DNA from 2 places in the Kocuria rhizophila DC2201 genome. Region 2 is predicted to be linked to the other one. Evidence: predicted binding sites of a transcription regulator. Region 2 holds the regulator's gene; the other holds the start of a gene.
What was found. The regulator LexA, encoded in region 2, represses DNA repair genes until DNA is damaged. The targets are predictions, from matches to a motif close to TCGAACANNTGTTCGA.
Positions count from the first base shown of each region.

Region 1 (8,872 bases), 520 kb from region 2:
TGATGGTGGCCTCGGTGACGTCCGAGCCCTCCGCCTGCATGTAGATGGTGTGCACCCCCGGGGCCATGGAGACGTTGAGGTCCACGTCGATCACGCCCCCCTTGTCCGCCACGAAGTGGAACTCGTGGTCCCCCAGCCACACGTTCACGTGCGCGAAAGCGTAGGGGACGGAGGAGAAGGAGCGCCACCCGCGGATGGACTCGGCGGCGGCGCCGGTCTCGTCCACCAGCGAGCGGGTCTTGAGCAGCACGCGCCCCAGGGCGCGGACGTCGCGGGGACTGCCGTAGCCGTCGAACGCGAGCATGGTGGGGATGTCCCCCCGCTGCACCGCACGCCCCTGCCGCCACCGCTGCAGCTTCTGGTCGAAGCGGTAGCCGAGGTTGATGGCCTGCTCCGTGACCTGGTCCACGGACGGCAGCAGCTCCCCTGCACCGGTGTTCTTCGCCATGGCTCTCAGTGTTCCACAGCGCCCGCGGTGTGCCGCACCGTGCCGTTGCGCGTCCGCGGTGTGTCATGGGCGGTGTCATCGCACACCTGCCCCGTGCCCGAACGCCTGCTGAGTGGTGGCCCGCGGCCCGCTGCCTTGCCCCCGGGGCTGCCGCGCCCGTGCCGGCCCGTCGCGCCGCGGCGGCCGCGAGGGGGTGGGGCACGATCCCAGCAGCGTGCGGGGGTCGGGGAGGGTCTCCGGGCGGGAGAGGTCCCAGGCCCGGACCGCCTGGATCCCGATCCCGCGGGGGCCCGTGCGTCGTGTGTGGCCGTGGACCAGCAGCAGCGTGGGAGCGAAGAGCACCTCCCCGGAGGCAGCCTGCGCCTCGTCGAAGAACGTGCAGTCCACCGCCCCCGAACCGTCGTCCAGGGAGATGAAGACCACGCGTCTGCCGCTGCGCATGGGAGGGGTCATGGTGGAGACCCGCACACCGGCCACGACCACCTCGCTGCCGCTGCGCAGCCCCAGCAGGTCCTGCGCCCGTGTGGCACGGTAGGCGCGCACGAGCTCGGCGTGGGAGTCCATGAGGTGGGCGCTGACCTCGATGTCCATGGTCTCCATCTCCGCCCGCACCCTCTCCTGCGGGGTGAGCTCGGGCAGCCGGGCCGGCAGGGATGTCAGGTCCACGTCCCCCAGGGGCAGTGCGAGCTGCCCCTGGCCCGGCCCGGTGCGTCCCGCGGACCCCCGGGCAGGGAGCTGCGCCCGGTCCGTCAGGAAGTGGACCATGTCCGCGCGGGAGGCACGGGTCCCGGAACCGTGCAGCAGGCCGTCGAGGGCCCCGGCCGTGGCGAGGCGCTGCAGGCTCCGCCGGGAGGGCCGGGCACGGGCGCGGACCGCGGCGAGGTTCTCGTAGGGCTGCCCCGCGAGGAGCCGCTCGATCTCGGCGGAGCTGATCCCGGTGATGGCACTCAGGGACATCCGGATCCCCCAGGCACCGTCCTGCGTGTGGGGGATCCCCGCGTCCAGGTCCCCGGAGACCACGGTGCCGGGCCGGGGCGTCACCGCTTCCACGCGGTGGTGCTCCCCGCTGCGGTTGACGTCCGGTCCCAGCACGGGGATACCCATGCGGCGGGCCTCCCCCACGAGCAGCCGCGCCGGGTACATCCCAGGGTCGTGCTCCCACACCCCCGCCATGAAGGCCTCCGGGTGGTGCGTCTTCAACCACGCGGACTGGTAGGTGGGCACTGCGAAGGCCACCCCGTGGGCCTTGCAGAAGCCGAAGCTGCCGAACGCGTGGAGGATCTCCCACACGGTGTCGATGACGGCCCGCGTGTAGCCCCGGGCACGTGCGCCCTCCCGGAAGGCGGTCTCCACCGGCTCCTCGCCGGGGGAGCCCAGCAGGCGGCGCCAGACGTCGGCGCGGCCCAGGCCGCACCCGGTCATCCGGTCCATGATCCGCATGATCTGCTCGTGGTAGACAGCCACGCCGCGGGTCTCGGCGAGGATCTCCTCGAGGTCCGGGTGGGGGTACACGGGGGTGGACCAGCCGTGGCGGGCGTCCAGGTAGGGGCGGACCATGTTGGCCTGCATGGGCCCGGGGCGGAAGAGGGAGATGTCCACGACGAGGTCGTTGAACTCCTCGGGGCCCATCGTGCCGATGAGCTCGCGCTGCCCGGGGGACTCGATCTGGAAGCAGCCCAGGGTGTGGGTGGAGCTGATGAGGCGGAAGGTGTCGGGGTCGTCGCGGGGCATGGTGTCCAGGTCCGGGAGCGCCTCGTGGGGGTGCAGCCGTGCGACCTCCGCGACGGCGTGGGCGAGGGTGGACTGCATGCGCACGCCCAGGATGTCGAGCTTGATCAGCCCCATGGGGTCCATGTCGTGCTTGTCGTACTGGGACATGGGCAGCCCGATTCCGCTGGCCTGCACGGGGGTGCGGTCCAGCAGGGTGGTGTCGGAGAGGATCACCCCGCACGGGTGCATGGAGATGTGGCGGGGCAGCCGGTCGAGGCGCTCGGTGAGGTCCACCAGCAGGTCCATCTGCCGGTTGTCCCTGAGGCGCTGCGCGAGGGGAGCCAGCTCGGGGCGGCGGGAGATCTCCTCGCGCAGCGTGCCCCCCGGAACCCGCCACAGCTGACCCGCCACGTGGTCGACGTCCTGCGGGCCGAGGCCGAGGGCGAGTCCGGCGTCCCGGACGGCACCGCGGGAGCGGTAGGCGTTCTGCATGCTCATGAGGGTCACGCGGCGGGGACCGAAGCGTTCGAAGATCCGGCGGTAGACGTCGTGGCGGCGGGCGCTCTCCATGTCGATGTCGATGTCCGGGAGGTTGGGGCGCAGCGGTGAGAGGAAGCGCTCGAACACGAGGTCGTACTCGAGGGGGTCCGCGGGTGAGATCCCGAGCAGGTGCACCACCAGGGAGGAGACCCCGGAGCCGCGCGCGGCGTGGCGCACGTCCATGGCGCTCATCAGGTCCGAGACCTCTCCCACGGTGAGGAAGTACCCGGCGAACCCCAGCTGGGAGATCACGGACAGTTCGCGCTCGAGCCTCTCGCGCAGGGACTCCCTGTTGAGCCCGGGGACGGTGCGGTCCCAGTCCTCCCCGGCGTGCAGCCGGGCGAGACCGGCGTAGCAGCGCCGGGCGAGCTCGCGGTCCGGGTCCCCGCTGAGGCCGAGGACGGAGGCCTCCGGGATCACGGGGGTCCCGATGCCGAGGTCCCCCTGCGGGTCCAGGCGGCAGCGTTCGGCGAGGTGGTGGGTGTCCACGAGCAGCCGGGCGGGGGTGTCCCGGTCCACGCGGGCAGCGGTGACGATCTCGTGGGCGAGCCGTTCCATGCGCGGGCCGTCCTTGAGCCAGCCCTGGCCGTTGGGCTGCAGCACCCCACGGTCCGCCCCGGCGAGCTCGTCGAGGGACATGAGGGTGCGGGCGGCGTCGAGGACGTCCGCGGTGACGGCCTGCCCCGGGTGGGCGTAGCGCACGGCGTTGCTGAGCACCACGGGCACGTCCGCGGCGCGCCCGAGCTCGTAGAGGCGCACCGCGTGCCCCGTGCTCAGCGCCTCGCCCTGCGGCGCCAGGTGGGTGGTGGTCTCCACCACGAGGGCACCGGGTGGCAGCCGGGCACGCCAGCGGTTCAGGGCCTCCCGCGCGCCCCGGTAGTGCCGCCGGGCCAGCAGCCTGCCGGCGTCCGAGTCCGGCCCCACCAGCACCACGAGTCCGGGCTCCCCACTGCGGGCGGCGCGGTGCACGTGGCGCGCGAGCTGCGCGGCGGTGAGGCCGATGGGGCTGGCCGCGGCGCGGTCGTGGGAGCGGTGGGCGGCCGAGACCAGCCGGCACAGCGCCGCGTACCCGGACCCGCCGTCGTGCCCGGTGGCCAGCACCACCACCCGGCCGACCACCCGCGGCGCCGCCGTGCGCCGGCCCCCACGGGCCGCGGCAGACCCCGGGCGGACCGGGCCCGCACTCCCTGAGCCGGGGCCGCTCCCGTTCCCGCGTGCCGGAACGGGGTTCCCGCCCGGCCGCACGGCGCCGCCGCGCTGCGGTGTGCTCCCTGCACGCGGGCGCGCCCCGCCCGGTGCACCCGCGTGCTGCACGGGTTCCCGCAGCAGGGCGAGGTCCACCCCCAGCACGGGGGCGATCCCGTGCTCCTGACACGCCAGCACGTGCTTGACCGCACCGTAGAGACCGTCCCGGTCCGTGCACGCCAGGATCTCCGCGCCCTGCCCGGCGGCCGCCCGCGCGAGCTCCTCCGGGCGTGCCACGCCGTAGTGCGCACTGAACGCGGACGCCACGTGAAGATGAGGGAACCACATGCCCCTATTCGAAACTGTGTTCGAACATCTGTCAACCGAGGTGGGCACCTCCAACGGCGCCCCGGTGGGCTCCACGGCCACGGGATCACACACTGACACGCAGCAGCTGCCACTGCTCGGTGGCCTGGTTGCGTGTGAGCTCGAAGGTGCGGGCCACCGCCGCGCCCGCCTGGACGGCCTGGACCCGCCAGCGCTCCCGGTCCACCGCGCTGGTGCGGCTCTCGCGGGGCACGCGGGCCTCCACATCCCACCATTTCCGGCGTTCGAACCAGTGGATCACCGGTTCCAGCACGCGCTGCTCCCGGCCGTGGTAGACCAGTTCGCACGGGTTCCCCACGGCGTCGCAGCGCACCGACACATCCTCCGGGGCAGGTTCTGCCCCCCACTCCCCCGCGGCCCCGGCCGCCTCGGGGTCGAGGGCGGCCCCGATCACGGGAACCGTGTCCCACGGGTCCTCGAAGCTCTCGATCTGCCGCATGTCCAGCACCGTCATGATGCGCCGTCCTCCCCAGGTGTTCGAACCTTTATTCGACTCCTGAGACGGTGCCAAGGCCGTCCGACACGCATAAGCGACCGCGCCCAGGGCATGCCCCCCACTCCCCCGGCCGTGCCATCGTCGACACGCGCTCGGAGCCACGGTCGGACGTCACACGGAGGGCAGGTCCTCAGCGGGGCGCGGTCGGACACCACGGGGCGGACACGTCCCCAGCACCGGCACGCCTCGGTGCGACCGACGTGGACGTGCTCAGGAGCGGGGGCGACCCCACCGGGCGGCCAAGTGCCACAGCTGCGTGAGGGGCGGCGGCTCGTACCGACCGCTACGAGCCGCCTCACCGATGATGCGCGCGTCGATGACGTGGCCGCGGGCGCCGAGCCGCGGCAGTTCTCGTGGGCGTCGAGGGTCGTCAGGTCGAGGACGCGTCCTTCGTGCCGCTCGAGGGGGATCCGGAGCCGGCGGGCCGCCCCTCGACGCTCAGGGGTTCCACCGTGCAGAGCGGCATGTGCGGGGACCACACGGCATCCGGCGACGTCCGCGGCATGCGCCCACCCCTGCCCGGATCCGGTCGGGGATGTGGCAGTCACGTCCTACGCGTGGTGCTCCGAGCGCATCAGGGCCACGGCGAGCACGGAGCTGAGGCAGCACGCCGCGAGGAAGGTGGCCGCGCCCCACGTGGCCCCGCCGGCCGCGGTGATCAGGGCCGCAGCGACGAGTGGACTGAGCCCAGCCACGACCGCCCCGTTGGTCTCGCGCGCCAGGGCGATGCCGCTGAAGCGCTCCGCCATGGGGAACAGACCGGCCAGGAACGCGCCCTGCGCCCCGGAGGTGCACGCGACCACGAGTCCGTGCCCCACGCCGATGGCCACGATCGCGAGTCCGTGCCCCACGCCGATGGCCACGATCGCGAGCACCGTGTCCCCGGACGCCAGCGCGCGGAACAGCGGGAAGGCTCCCAGTGCGCCGAGCAGGGATCCCACGGCCAGCACGGGTCGCGCCCCGAACCGGTCGGCGGCAAGTCCCCCCAGGGGAGTGGTCAGCACACCGCACACGGAGCCGATGCTCACCGCCAGCAGCGCCGAGCCGCGCGGCATGCCCACGGCCGGGGAGGTCATGAAGGAGAGCGAGAACACGGCCAGGATGTAGTTCAGGGCGTTGGACCGGTCAGCGCGAAGAACCCCGCGAGCACGGCCCTGGTGTGGTGGCGCAGCAGCTGCAGCAGCGGCACCTTGCGCCCCTGCCCCTGCTGCCGCGCACGGGCCAGGGCCGCCTCGTACTCGGGACTCTCCTCGAGCTTGGCGCGGATGAACACCGCGAGCGCGAAGAGCACGGCCGAGGCCAGGAACGGGACGCGCCACGCCCAGGCGAGCAGGGCGTCGTCGCCCTGGGACGCCGCCCAGAGGAACGCGACGGACGCCAGCACGATGCCGGCGGGCGGTGCGGAGAGCACCAGGGAGGTGTAGAGGCCGCGGCGCCGGGGCGGGGCGAACTCGGCCACGAGGGTCATGGCCCCGGCGAGCTCGGCGCCCGCGCCCATGCCCTGCAGCAGCCGCAGCAGCACGAGCAGCACGGGGGCGGCCGCGCCGATGGCCAGGTGGATGGGCAGCAGGCCGATGCCCACGGTGGCCACGCCCATGAGGACCACCGTGAGCAGCATCGCGGGGCGGCGCCCGTGGCGGTCCCCCACGTGCCCCACCAGGACGCCTCCGAGAGGACGCGCCACGAATCCCACGGCGAAGGTCGCGAACGCGGCCAGGGAGGCGCCTGCGGACGATCCCGCGAAGAAGAGCGGCCCGATCACGAGCCCCGCGGCGGTGCCGTAGAGCGCGTAGTCGTACCACTCGATCACGGTTCCCACGATGGCCGCGAAGAGTGCCCTGCCCGCGCCGGGGCACGCCGATGTCCGTGCTGTGTCCTGGTTCACGGGCCCACCCTTCGGCCCTGCCGGGACTGGGATGTGTCGCGCCTCACGTCAGCGGGTCGTGCCGGGGGACGACGCCGCCCGCGGACCTGACGAGCCCACCGCACCGGTCGTCCGCTCCCGGCGAGCCGCACGCTCCCACGGGCCCCGGCTGCAGCACCACATGCTGCGCCACCGCCCTGCGGCTCCACGCCCTTTGCCGTGCCGAGCGGCCGCGCGTCCCCGGCCCTGCGGGCGGCTACGCCTCGAAGATGGCACGCCCGAAGTGGTCCTCCGGGTCCTCCGAGAGCCCCGCCGGGACGGCGAAGAGCCCGGAGCCGGTGTGGCGCAGGTACTCGCTCAGGGCGTCCTGGCGCGCGAGTCTGTTCTGCATGGGCACGTAGCCCGTGGCGGGGTCCTTGACCATGGCGATGAAGAACAGCCCCACGTCCATGTTGCCCACCGAGTCGGTGCCGTCGGCGTAGTTGTAGCCGCGGCGCAGCATCTGCACCCCGCCGTTGCTGTCCGGGTGCGCGAGGCGCACGTGGGAGTCCACGGGGATGATGGGCTGGTGGCCGGATCCCGCCATGGAGAGGTCCACGGGGGTGAACTCCTCCCCGCCGGACAGCGGGGCACCGGTGCCCTTGGTGCGTCCGATGATCTTCTCCTGGCCCATGAGGGACTCCCGGTCCCAGGTCTCCAGGATCATCCGGATGCGGCGGGCCACCAGGTACGTGCCGCCGTCCAGCCAGGAGCCGTCCCGCACCCACACGTGCTGGTCGATCTGGTCGGGGTCCTCGGCCTTGAGGTTGGCCGTGCCGTCCTTGAACCCGAAGAGGTTGCGCGGGGTGGCCTGCTCCGTGGAGGTCGAGGAGGTGCGCCCGAAGCCCAGTTGCATCCACCGGGTGGACACGATCCCGAAGCCCATGCGGATCAGGTTGTGCACCGCGTGCACGGCCACCTGGGGGTCGTCCGCGCACGCCTGGATGCACAGGTCCCCGCCCGTGCGGTGCTCCTCGAGGCGGTCCCCCGGGAAGTGGGGCAGCTCGATCAGGGCCTCCGGCAGGTGCTCGGCCAGCCCGAAGCGGTCCTTGCCGGAGCCGTCCCGGAACAGCGAGCGCCCGAAACCCACGGTCACGGTGAGGTGGGCCGCGGAGAGGTCGTGGGCCTCCCCCGTGTCCTGGGGCGGGGCGTGGTCGGAGCCGCCGTCGAAGCCGTTCTCGGTGACGTCCAGGCCCTGGGTGATCCTCCGGCACGCCGCGGTCCATTTGCGCAGCAGCGCCACGAGCTCCGCGCGGTCCTTCGTGAGCACGTTCAGGGAGGCGAAGCACAGCCGGTCCTGGGCGGGGGTCACGATCCCGGCCTGGTGCGCGCCGTGGAAGGCCACGACGTCGTCGGGGGCCCGGGTGCCGAGGGCGTCCCCGACGGCGGCGACCGCCGGTGGGCCGGCGAGTCCCAGCCCGGCACCCACCGCGAGCGCACCGGCTCCAGTGCCGAACAGGGCGCGGCGGGACACGGCCCGCCGCGCGGGGACGTCCTGGTGCGGGGTGGCCACGGTCTACTCGACCACCTTGTCGGTCACGGTGGACAGCGGTTCGGACAGGGCATTGACGGCGTCGGAGAGCTCCTTGACCTGGGCCTTGGTGAGCTGGTCGTAGGTCACGAAGCCGTCCCCGCGCCTGTGCTGGTCGAGCAGCTTCTGCAGCTCGGCGAAGCGGGTCTTCAGGGTGCTGTCCAGCTCGGGGTCCCGCTTCTGGAGCAGCGGCGAGAGGTCCTCCCAGGCGATGCGTGCGCCGTCCACGTTGCCCTGGAAGTCCCACAGGTCCGTGTGGGACCACGCCTCCTCCTCGCCGGTGACCTTGCCGGTGGCCACCTCGTCCAGCAGCTCCTTGGCGCCGTTGGAGAGCTGGTCCGCGGTGAAGGTGATGCCGCGGGTGCGTTCGTGGAGGGTCCTCGTGTCGCTCACGAGCTGCTCGCCGAGTGCGTCCCGGTCCTTCTGGGGCAGGGCGGTGTAGCCGGTCCGGGGAGGCCAGAGGTCCTTCTCGATGCGGTGCCACCCGGTCCACGTCTGGCCGTCCTCGAGGTCCGCCTCGCGCAGGTCGAGCTTGGGGTCGAGGTCCCCGAAGGACTCGGCCACGGGCTCGATGCGCTCCCAGTGCATGCGCACGGGCGCGTAGAGCTCGCGGGCGCGGGCGTCGTCGCCGGCCCGGTAGGCCCGCGCGAACTCCTCGGTGCCGGAGAGCAG
Region 1 covers NC_010617.1:1,270,059-1,278,930, reverse strand. The annotation lists gene KRH_RS05635 (App1 family protein) at 1-448, opposite strand, end outside; gene KRH_RS05630 (DNA polymerase III subunit alpha) at 524-4,231, opposite strand; gene KRH_RS05625 (DUF6504 family protein) at 4,317-4,724, opposite strand; gene KRH_RS12635 (hypothetical protein) at 5,318-5,860, opposite strand; gene KRH_RS12630 (MFS transporter) at 5,875-6,651, opposite strand; gene efeB (iron uptake transporter deferrochelatase/peroxidase subunit) at 6,887-8,182, opposite strand; gene efeO (iron uptake system protein EfeO) at 8,186-8,872, opposite strand, start outside.
Region 1: a site for LexA is predicted at 4,748-4,763, ahead of KRH_RS05625 (DUF6504 family protein). Genes of this name have one in related genera too.

Region 2 (8,872 bases):
CTCACCCCTGAGGAACGCCAGGGCGTGCCCCACCACCTGCTGGACGTGCTGGAGATCCACGAGGAGGCCTCCGTGGCCGCGTTCCAGCGCGATGCCCGCCGAGCGGTGGACGAGATCCGCGGCCGCGGCCGGGTGCCGGTGCTGGTCGGCGGCTCGGGGCTGTACGTGCGGGCGGCGCTGGACGCGATCGAGTTCCCCGGCACGGACGCCACCGTCCGGGCCCGCCGGGAGGAGCAGCTGCGGGAGCGGGGCAGAGCCGCGCTGCTGCGTGAGCTCGCCGCGGTGGACCCGGGGTCGGCGGAGCGCGTCAAGGACGACCGAAGGCTCGTGCGGGCCCTGGAGGTGCACGACCTCACCGGACGCCCGTTCACGTCCTTCATGCCCGAGCGCCGCTACGTGCAGCCCACGGTCCAGATCGGGCTCGCCATGGACCGAGAGGTGCTGAACCGCCGCCTCGCGCACCGCGTGGACCTCATGCTGGAACGGGGCTGGCTGGAGGAGGTGAAGGCCCTGGAGGCGCGGGGGCTGCGGGAGAGCCCCACGGCGGGCCGGGCCCTCGGGTACCCGCAGCTGCTGGCCGTGCTGGACGGCTCGGCGACCCTGGACGAGGCCCGCGAGGACACGGTCGCGGCGACCCGTCGCTTCACCAAGCGCCAGCGCACGTGGTTCGGCGCGGACCCCCGCGTGCACTGGCTGGACGCCGGGGATCCGAACGGCATCGACGGCCTCACGGCCGGCGCCGTGCGGCTCGTGGCGGCTCAGTAGGATGACGCGCATGAACACGATCGACGAGGGGACAGGACACACAGTGGGCTGGAGCGAACTGGTGGGCGTGCGGGTGAACAAGGCGCACGGCACGGGCAACGACTTCGTGGTCTTCACGGACCGGGACGGCAGCCTGGACGTCCCTCCGGAGACCGTGGCCGCCGTGTGCGACCGCCACCTGGGTCTGGGCGGGGACGGCCTCATCCGGGCTGTGCGCTCCCGGGACCTGGAGGAGGGGCGGCGGTTGCTCGAGCGCCACCCGGACGCCGAGTGGTTCATGGACTACCGCAACGCGGACGGCTCCGTGGCCCAGATGTGCGGCAACGGGGTCCGGGTGTTCGTGGACCACCTGGTGCGCGAGGGTCTCGTCACGCTGCCGCGGGGGGCGAGGCTGCGCATCGGCACCCGGGCGGGGGTGCGCACGGTGGCCCGCACGTCGGGCGGCTACGCGGTGGACATGGGCCCGTGGAGCTTCACCCGCGGGGAGCTCGCCCGTGAGCGCGGTTCGGACTGCGTGGTCACCGCGGCCGGGCTCACGGTGCCCCGCCCGGGGGTCTCGATCGGCATGGGCAATCCCCACACCGTGGTGGTGCTCTCCGAGGGGGAGAAGCTCGACACCCTGGACCTGCACACGGCTCCCGCGGTGGACCCCGTCCCCGTTGACGGCACCAATGTGGAGTTCGTGGTGCCTCTCGAGCACGACGACACCGACCTCGGGCGCCTCGAGATGCGCGTGCACGAGCGCGGCGTGGGGGAGACCCACTCGTGCGGCACGGGGGCGTGCGCGGCCGCGGCGGCCACGAGGTTCTGGGGCGGTCCGCAGTCACCGGACCGCTGGTTCGTCCAGGTCCCCGGCGGGGTCCTCTCCGTCACGTTCGTGCCCGCCCCGGACGGCACGGAGCACGTGGTGCTCGCGGGTCCCGTGCGGGTCGTGGCGACCGCCGAGCTGGTCTAGGCCCGGGAGGGAGTGGGCGGCGTCGTCACCCGGCGTGCGTCTGCTCAGGGGCGCCGTGGGACGCAGGGTCCCTGTGGACCGTGAGGATCCGGAAACCCTTGTCCGTGGCGGCTCGCCGCACGGCGAAGTCGGCGCCGAGGGTGGCGGCGAGCCAGCGCTGCAGCGAGTCCCCGCCCAGGTTCTTCTGCACCACGAGCCACGCGGTGCCGCCCGGGCTCAGCCGAGGCAGCCACGTGGCGAGGATCTCGTGCAGCGCATCCTTGCCCACGCGGATGGGCGGGTTGGACCAGATGGTGTCGAACGTGCGCCCGGCGGGAACGTCGCCCGGCAGCAGCGCCTCCACACCGGACAGCCCCAGCGCGGCGGCGTTCTCGGCCGTGAGGCGCAGACTGCGCTCGTTGACGTCCACCGCGGTGACCCGCGCCTCGGGCGCCGCCTGTGCCAGCGCGATCGTGAGGGGCCCCCACCCGCACCCGATGTCCAGCAGCTCGCGCCCCTCGGGATCCGGCACGCTGCGCAGCAGCGCCGCCGTCCCCCTGTCCAGGTCCCCGGGGGAGAACACCCCCGCGGCGGTGCCCACCTGCACGTGCCGTCCACGCAGTTCCACGTCGATCCGGCGGGGCCTCTCGGGCAGCGTGGGATCGGAGACGAAGTAGTGCGCAGCGGGGTGTTCGGGGGCCATGGCTCCACATGGTAGTGCCCAGCGCAGCGTGTCCGCGCCCGGCGCTAGACTGGCCCGACCCAGCCCCAGCGCAGATCAAGGAACCATGACTGACACTTCTTCCCACCGGAACCACGCGTCGGATGAACCCGGGCGTTCCGGTGACCTGACCGGATCCGAGCTCGAGGACGTCGTCTCGCGCGTCCTCGCGCGTGCTCGCTCCCGCACCGAACCCGTTGTCACCGCGGACGGCCACGTCCCGGAGGACGACGCCGCCGCGCCGCGCGCGGGCCACGAGCGCCTCGGTCGCGCCCGGGAGCTCGCGGACGAGGACGACGTCCACGTCCCCTCGGACGGGGACCAGCAGGATCTCGCGGAGCGCCACGCCCTGCGGCGTGTGGCCGGGCTGTCCACGGAGCTGGAGGACGTCACCGAGGTCGAGTACCGCCAGCTGCGGCTCGAACGCGTGGTCCTCGCCGGGCTGTACTCCAGCGGCACCCTGGCGGAGGCCGAGAACTCCCTGCGTGAGCTCGCGGCGCTCGCGGAGACGGCAGGCTCGGAGGTCATGGACGGCATGCTGCAACGGCGCGTGAACCCGGACCCGGGCACGTACCTCGGCTCCGGAAAGGCACTCGAGCTCAAGGACGTGGTCGCCGCCACCGGGGCGGACACCGTGATTGTGGACGCCGAACTCGCCCCCTCCCAGCGCCGTGCGCTCGAGGACGTGGTGAAGGTCAAGGTCATCGACCGCACCGGCCTGATCCTGGACATCTTCGCGCAGCACGCGAAGTCCAAGGAGGGCAAGGCCCAGGTGGAGCTCGCGCAGCTCGAGTACATGCTCCCGCGCCTGCGCGGCTGGGGTGAGTCCCTGTCCCGCCAGGCCGGTGGCCGGGCGGCGTCGGGCGAGGGCATTGGCAGCCGCGGTCCCGGTGAGACCAAGATCGAGCTCGACCGCCGCCGCATCCGCCAGCGGATGGCCAAGCTGCGCCGTGAGATCGCGGCCATGAAGCCCGCACGGGAGACCAAGCGGCTCAACCGCCGGCGCAACGCCGTGCCGTCGGTGGCCATCGCGGGCTACACCAACGCCGGCAAGTCCTCCCTGCTCAACCGGCTCACGGACGCCGGGGTGCTCGTGGAGAACGCGCTGTTCGCCACCCTGGACCCCACGGTCCGCAAGGCCCAGACCCCGGACGGCATCGGCTACACCCTCGCCGACACCGTGGGCTTCGTGCGCTCGCTGCCCACGCAGCTGGTCGAGGCGTTCCGCTCCACGCTGGAGGAGGTCGCGGACGCGGACGTCATCGTGCACGTGGTCGACGCCTCCCACCCGGACCCGGAGGGCCAGCTCAAGGCCGTGCGGGACGTCCTCACGGACGTGGGGGCCAACGACATCCCGGAGATCGTGGCGCTGAACAAGTCGGACATCGCCGATCCCGTGGTGCTCGCCCGGCTACGCAACCACGAGAGCCCCTCCGTGGCGGTCTCCGCGCGCACCGGTGAGGGGATCGAGGAGCTGCGCCGGATGATCTCCGCGGCCATCCCGCGTCCGAACCACGACCTCGACCTCCTCGTGCCGTACGTCCACGGCGAGGTGGTCTCCCGGCTGCACGCCCAGGACGCCGAGATCCTCAGCACCGAGCACACCCCGGACGGGACCCGGCTGCACGTCCGGGTCCGCGAAGACCTCGTGGAGGACCTCCAGCAGTACCGCAGCGACCGCCCGCAGCCCCACGACGTCGGGGAACAGGACACGCAGGGCGCATGAGTGCGCCGTTCGTCGACGAGTCCGGGAAGGACGTCTCGGACGTCCGCCCGGAGTCCCTGCCCGGCGGCGCGGACGCCCTGGAGCTTCTCGATGCCGCCGTGACCGCCCTCGGGGGGCAGCGCCGCGACGGACAGCGCTTCATGGCGGCGAAGGTCGCCGAGGCCCTGCAGACCCACCGCCACCTGCTCGTGCAGGCGGGCACGGGCACGGGCAAGTCGCTCGCCTACCTGATCCCCGCGCTGGTCCACGCCCGCAGCTCGGACAAGCCCGTGGTGGTCGCCACCGCCACACTGGCACTGCAGTCGCAGATCACCGGGCGAGACGTCCCCCGGCTGCTCGACGCCCTGGAGGACGAGCTGCACGAACGTCCGGACGTCGCCCTGCTCAAGGGACGCTCGAACTACGCGTGCCTGCACAAGGTCGAGGGCGGCTACCCGGAGGAGGAGGACGCCGCCCTGTTCAGCGTCCCCGGGGGCGAGCCCTGCACAGACCGGCCGCTCGGCGGGCTCGCCCAGCAGGTCGTGCGGCTGCGCGAGTGGGTCGAGATCACCGACACGGGGGACCGGGACGACATCCACCCCGGCGTCTCGGACGCCGCCTGGCGCCAGGTGTCCGTGACCGCGAAGGAGTGCCTCGGGCGGAAGTGCCCCCTCGTGGAGCAGTGCTTCGCGGAACGTGCCCGGGCCCAGGCGGGCGAGGCGGACATCGTGATCACCAACCACGCGCTGCTCGCGATCAACGCGTTCGAGGGACTCGCGGTGCTGCCGGAGCACGACGTGGTGATCGTGGACGAGGCGCACGAGCTGCGCGACCGCGTGACCGGGGCGGTCACGGCCTCGCTGTCCGCCGCGGCCGTGCGCGCGGCAGGAACGGCGGTGCGCAAGCACACCGCGGCGTCGAGCGATGCCCTCGAACGGGCCGCGCAGGCCTTCGACAAGGCGTTCGACGACGAGCAGTCTGGTCTGCTGCCGCGCGGGTTCACCGAGGAGCAGGTCTACGCCGTCCGGGGGATCCAGGACGCCGCGCGCACCGGTCTCAGTGAGACCAAGGGGGAGACCAAGGGCGAGGACGCCGGGCGCCACGCCGCGCGCTCGCGGCTGTCGGAGCTGCTGGACACCGCGGACCGCGTGCTCGGTGCGGACACCACCCACGACGTCCTGTGGGTCTCCCGCGTGGGCCGGTGGAGCCCCACGGAGGGGTACGTGGGAACCGACGCGGGAGAGCCCGCGACCCTCAACATCGCCCCGCTGAGCGTTGCGGGGCCCCTGCGGGAAGGTCTCTTCGACGGCCGGACCGTGGTGCTGACCTCCGCGACCCTGGCCGTGGGGTCCTCCTTCTCCTCGGTCGCCGGCTCCCTGGGTCTGCAGGGTCCGGGCGCGCCGTCGTGGCGGGGCGTGGACGTGGGCAGCCCCTTCGACTACCGGCGCCAGGGCATCCTCTACGTGGCCAAGCACCTGCCCAAGCCGAGCCGGGGCGTGGCCGGCGAGCAGCTGGACGAGCTGCTGGCCCTGCTGGAGGCATCGGGGGGCGGTGCTCTGGGGCTCTTCTCGTCACGGCGTGCCGCGGAGGACGCCGCCGAGGCCCTGCGCGAACGCACGGAGCTCCCGATCCTGTGCCAGGGGGACGCATCGCTGCCGTCCCTCGTGAAGGACTTCACGGACGACCCCGCGGCCAGCCTGTTCGGCACCATGAGCCTGTGGCAGGGCGTGGACGTGCCGGGTCAGTCCTGCCGCCTGGTGGTGATCGACCGGATCCCGTTCCCGCGCCCGGACGACCCCCTGGGGACCGCGCGGACCCGTGCGGCCGAGCGCGCCGGGGGCAACGGCTTCATGACGGTCTCCGCATCCCACGCCGCCGTGCGGCTCGCGCAGGGCGCGGGGCGGTTGATCCGGGCGAGCGGGGACCGGGGTGTGGTGGCGGTGCTGGACTCCCGGCTGGCCACCGCACGCTACGGCTCGTTCCTGGCCCGCTCGCTGCCCCCGCTGTGGCCGACCACGGACAGGAGCACCGTGCTGGGCGCCCTGCAGCGGCTGAACCGGTCCTGATCCCGGGCGTTGCTCGAACCGTGCAGTCCCGCGGGTTTGCCGTCCGGCGTGATCCGGGCGGCCCTCGACCGCGCGCTCTGCGGGCCGCGCTCAGGCCGGGCGGGCGTCACAGGGAGCGGAACACCGACACGACCTTGCCCATCACCGTGGCGTGGTCGCCCAGGATGGGCTCGTAGCGGGTGTTCTGCGGCAGCAGCCAGGTGTGGCCGTCCCGCTGTCGGAAGGTTTTCACGGTGGCCTCGTCGTCGAGCAGCGCGGCCACCACGTCCCCGTTCTCCGCGGAGTTCTGCTGCCGCACGACCACCCAGTCCCCGTCGCAGATGGCGGCGTCGATCATGGAGTCGCCGGAGACCCTGAGCATGAACAGCTGGCCGTGGCCCACGAACTGCCGGGGCAGGGAGTAGACCCCCTCGACAGACTGCTCGGCGGTGATGGGCCCGCCGGCCGCGATCCGTCCCACGAGAGGCACCGGGACCATGGCGGCGTCCTCGTCGACCGCGGGCACCGCGGACATGGTGGGCACCAGGGGCGACACTGAGGCGCCGGAGGGGGACTGCTCACCCGCGGACTCCGCGGCTCCCAGGTGGCGGTCGAGCTCCTGCTGGCTGAGCGGGCGCAGCACCTCCATGGCGCGCGGTCGGCGCGGGTCCCGGCGCAGGTACCCCCACTTCTCCAGCTGGCCGAGCTGGTGGGTGACGCTCGAGAGCGAGGCCAGCCCCACGATGTCGCCGATCTCGCGCATGGACGGCGGGTACCCCCGGTCCGCAATCGAGCGCTGCACGGCGCCGAGGATCTTGGCCTGACGGTCGGAGAGTGCTCCAGCGCGCGGGCCGGGTGTCTGCTGAGCCGGGGAAGTGGTGCTCACGAGCGGGGTCCTTTCGCCGCGTCGCACACTGCGCTCCCGAAGGTTTGGGCCGCGGAGCGCCGTCCGCTTATGCGTGTCGGAGACGTGGGGTCGACTGTCACGGGTGTCGCACTAGCTTAACCCGCGCTGGCCTGCGTATTCAAATATGTGTTCGAAACAGACCTCGACAGGATTCGTACATCCGTGCTAGAACTGGTTCCAGTGATTCGAAGATGTGTTCTACACGCCACCGGCGTTCGAACACCGCCACCGGACGGTGGCACCAGACAGACCACCAGGAGGTTGCCATGACCGCTCTCACCATGCCGGGGACCGCCCGCCGCGCCGTGCTGCACGGCACCCGGGGCGCGCGGGTCCGCGTGGGCGCTGCTCGGGGTGCAGCGGCCCGGGATGCAGCGGGTCGGGGTTCAGATGGTCGCGGTGCCGCGGGTCTCGGGTCAGAGCGTCGGAGCACCCCGGCGCGAGTCGCGGGTCTCCGCGGGAAGGTCGTGCCGGGCAGCGCCGCGCGCGGGAACGCCGCACGGAGCGGTGCCGGTCGCGGCGAGACCGCGCCGGGCGGCCACGCAGGCGATGCGGCGTCTCGGATCTCGGGGATCAGGGCCATCGTGCGGGGAGTCTCCGCCGCTGAGGCCCGTCCGGCGGGCTCCGTGGACTCCGCCGCGGGGGCCGTCCTCCGACTGACCCGTCGGGGCCGGTTCCTGCTGATCGGTCTGCCGGTGGTCACGGGTGCTGCGGCGCTGCTCGTGGTGGCCGCGGTGTTCCTGCTGCCTCCTACCGTGCACGCCTCCACCGATGCGGTGGGAGCCCCGGTCACGCACAGCGTGACGGTCCAGTCCCGGCAGAGCCTGTGGGAGATCGCCGTGGCGGCGGATCCGCAGCGGGACCCCCGCGAGGTCATGCGTGACATCGCTGAGCTCAACGGCCTGACCTCCCCGGACCTCTCCGCGGGGCAGGTCCTGGAAGTGCCGTCCCGATAGACCCGGCCGTTAGACTGGGCCGGTGAATTCTCCGGAGAACACCGTCTCGTCCCTGCCGCTCCGCGACGACCTGCGTGGCATGTCCCCTTACGGGGCCCCGCAGCTGGAGGTTCGGGTGGCGCTGAACACCAACGAGAACACCCACCCCGTCCCGCCGGGCGTCGTCGAGGCCATCACCCGGGGCGTGCAGGCGGCTGCGTCGTCCCTCAACCGGTACCCGGACCGGGACTTCACCGCTCTGCGCGAGTCCCTGGCCTCGTACCTGGGTCACGGGCTCACCCGTGAGAACCTGTGGGCCGCCAACGGGTCCAACGAGATCCTGCAGCAGATCCTGCAGGCCTTCGGTGGTCCGGGACGGTCCTTGCTCAGCTTCGTTCCCACTTACTCGATGTACCCGCTGCTCGCGCTCGGCACGGGCACCGCGTTCATCGAGGGGGAGCGGGACACCGATTTCTCCCTCGACGCGGACTCCGCCGCCCGCCAGGTGCGCGAGCACGCGCCCGACGTCGTGTTCTTGTGCTCCCCGAACAACCCCACCGGCACCGCGCTCGACCTCGACGTCGTCTCGGCCGTGTACGAGGCGGGGGAGGCCACGCAGACCGTCGTGGTCGTGGACGAGGCCTATGCGGAGTTCGCGCGCCAGGGCACCCCCTCGGCCCTGACCCTGCTGGAGGGGCGGCCCCGGCTGATCGTCTCCCGCACCATGAGCAAGGCCTTCGCGCTGGCCGGGGCCCGCCTGGGGTACTTCGCCGCCGCACCGCACGTGGCGGACGCCATGCGTCTGGTCCGGCTTCCGTACCACCTGTCCTCGGTCACGCAGGCCACGGCCCTTGCCGCGC
Region 2 covers NC_010617.1:1,786,735-1,795,606, reverse strand. The annotation lists gene miaA (tRNA (adenosine(37)-N6)-dimethylallyltransferase MiaA) at 1-765, shown strand, start outside; gene dapF (diaminopimelate epimerase) at 776-1,720, shown strand; gene KRH_RS07770 (class I SAM-dependent methyltransferase) at 1,746-2,402, opposite strand; gene hflX (GTPase HflX) at 2,488-4,146, shown strand; gene KRH_RS07760 (ATP-dependent DNA helicase) at 4,143-6,191, shown strand; gene lexA (transcriptional repressor LexA) at 6,298-7,056, opposite strand; gene KRH_RS12655 (LysM peptidoglycan-binding domain-containing protein) at 7,662-8,033, shown strand; gene KRH_RS07745 (histidinol-phosphate transaminase) at 8,113-8,872, shown strand, end outside.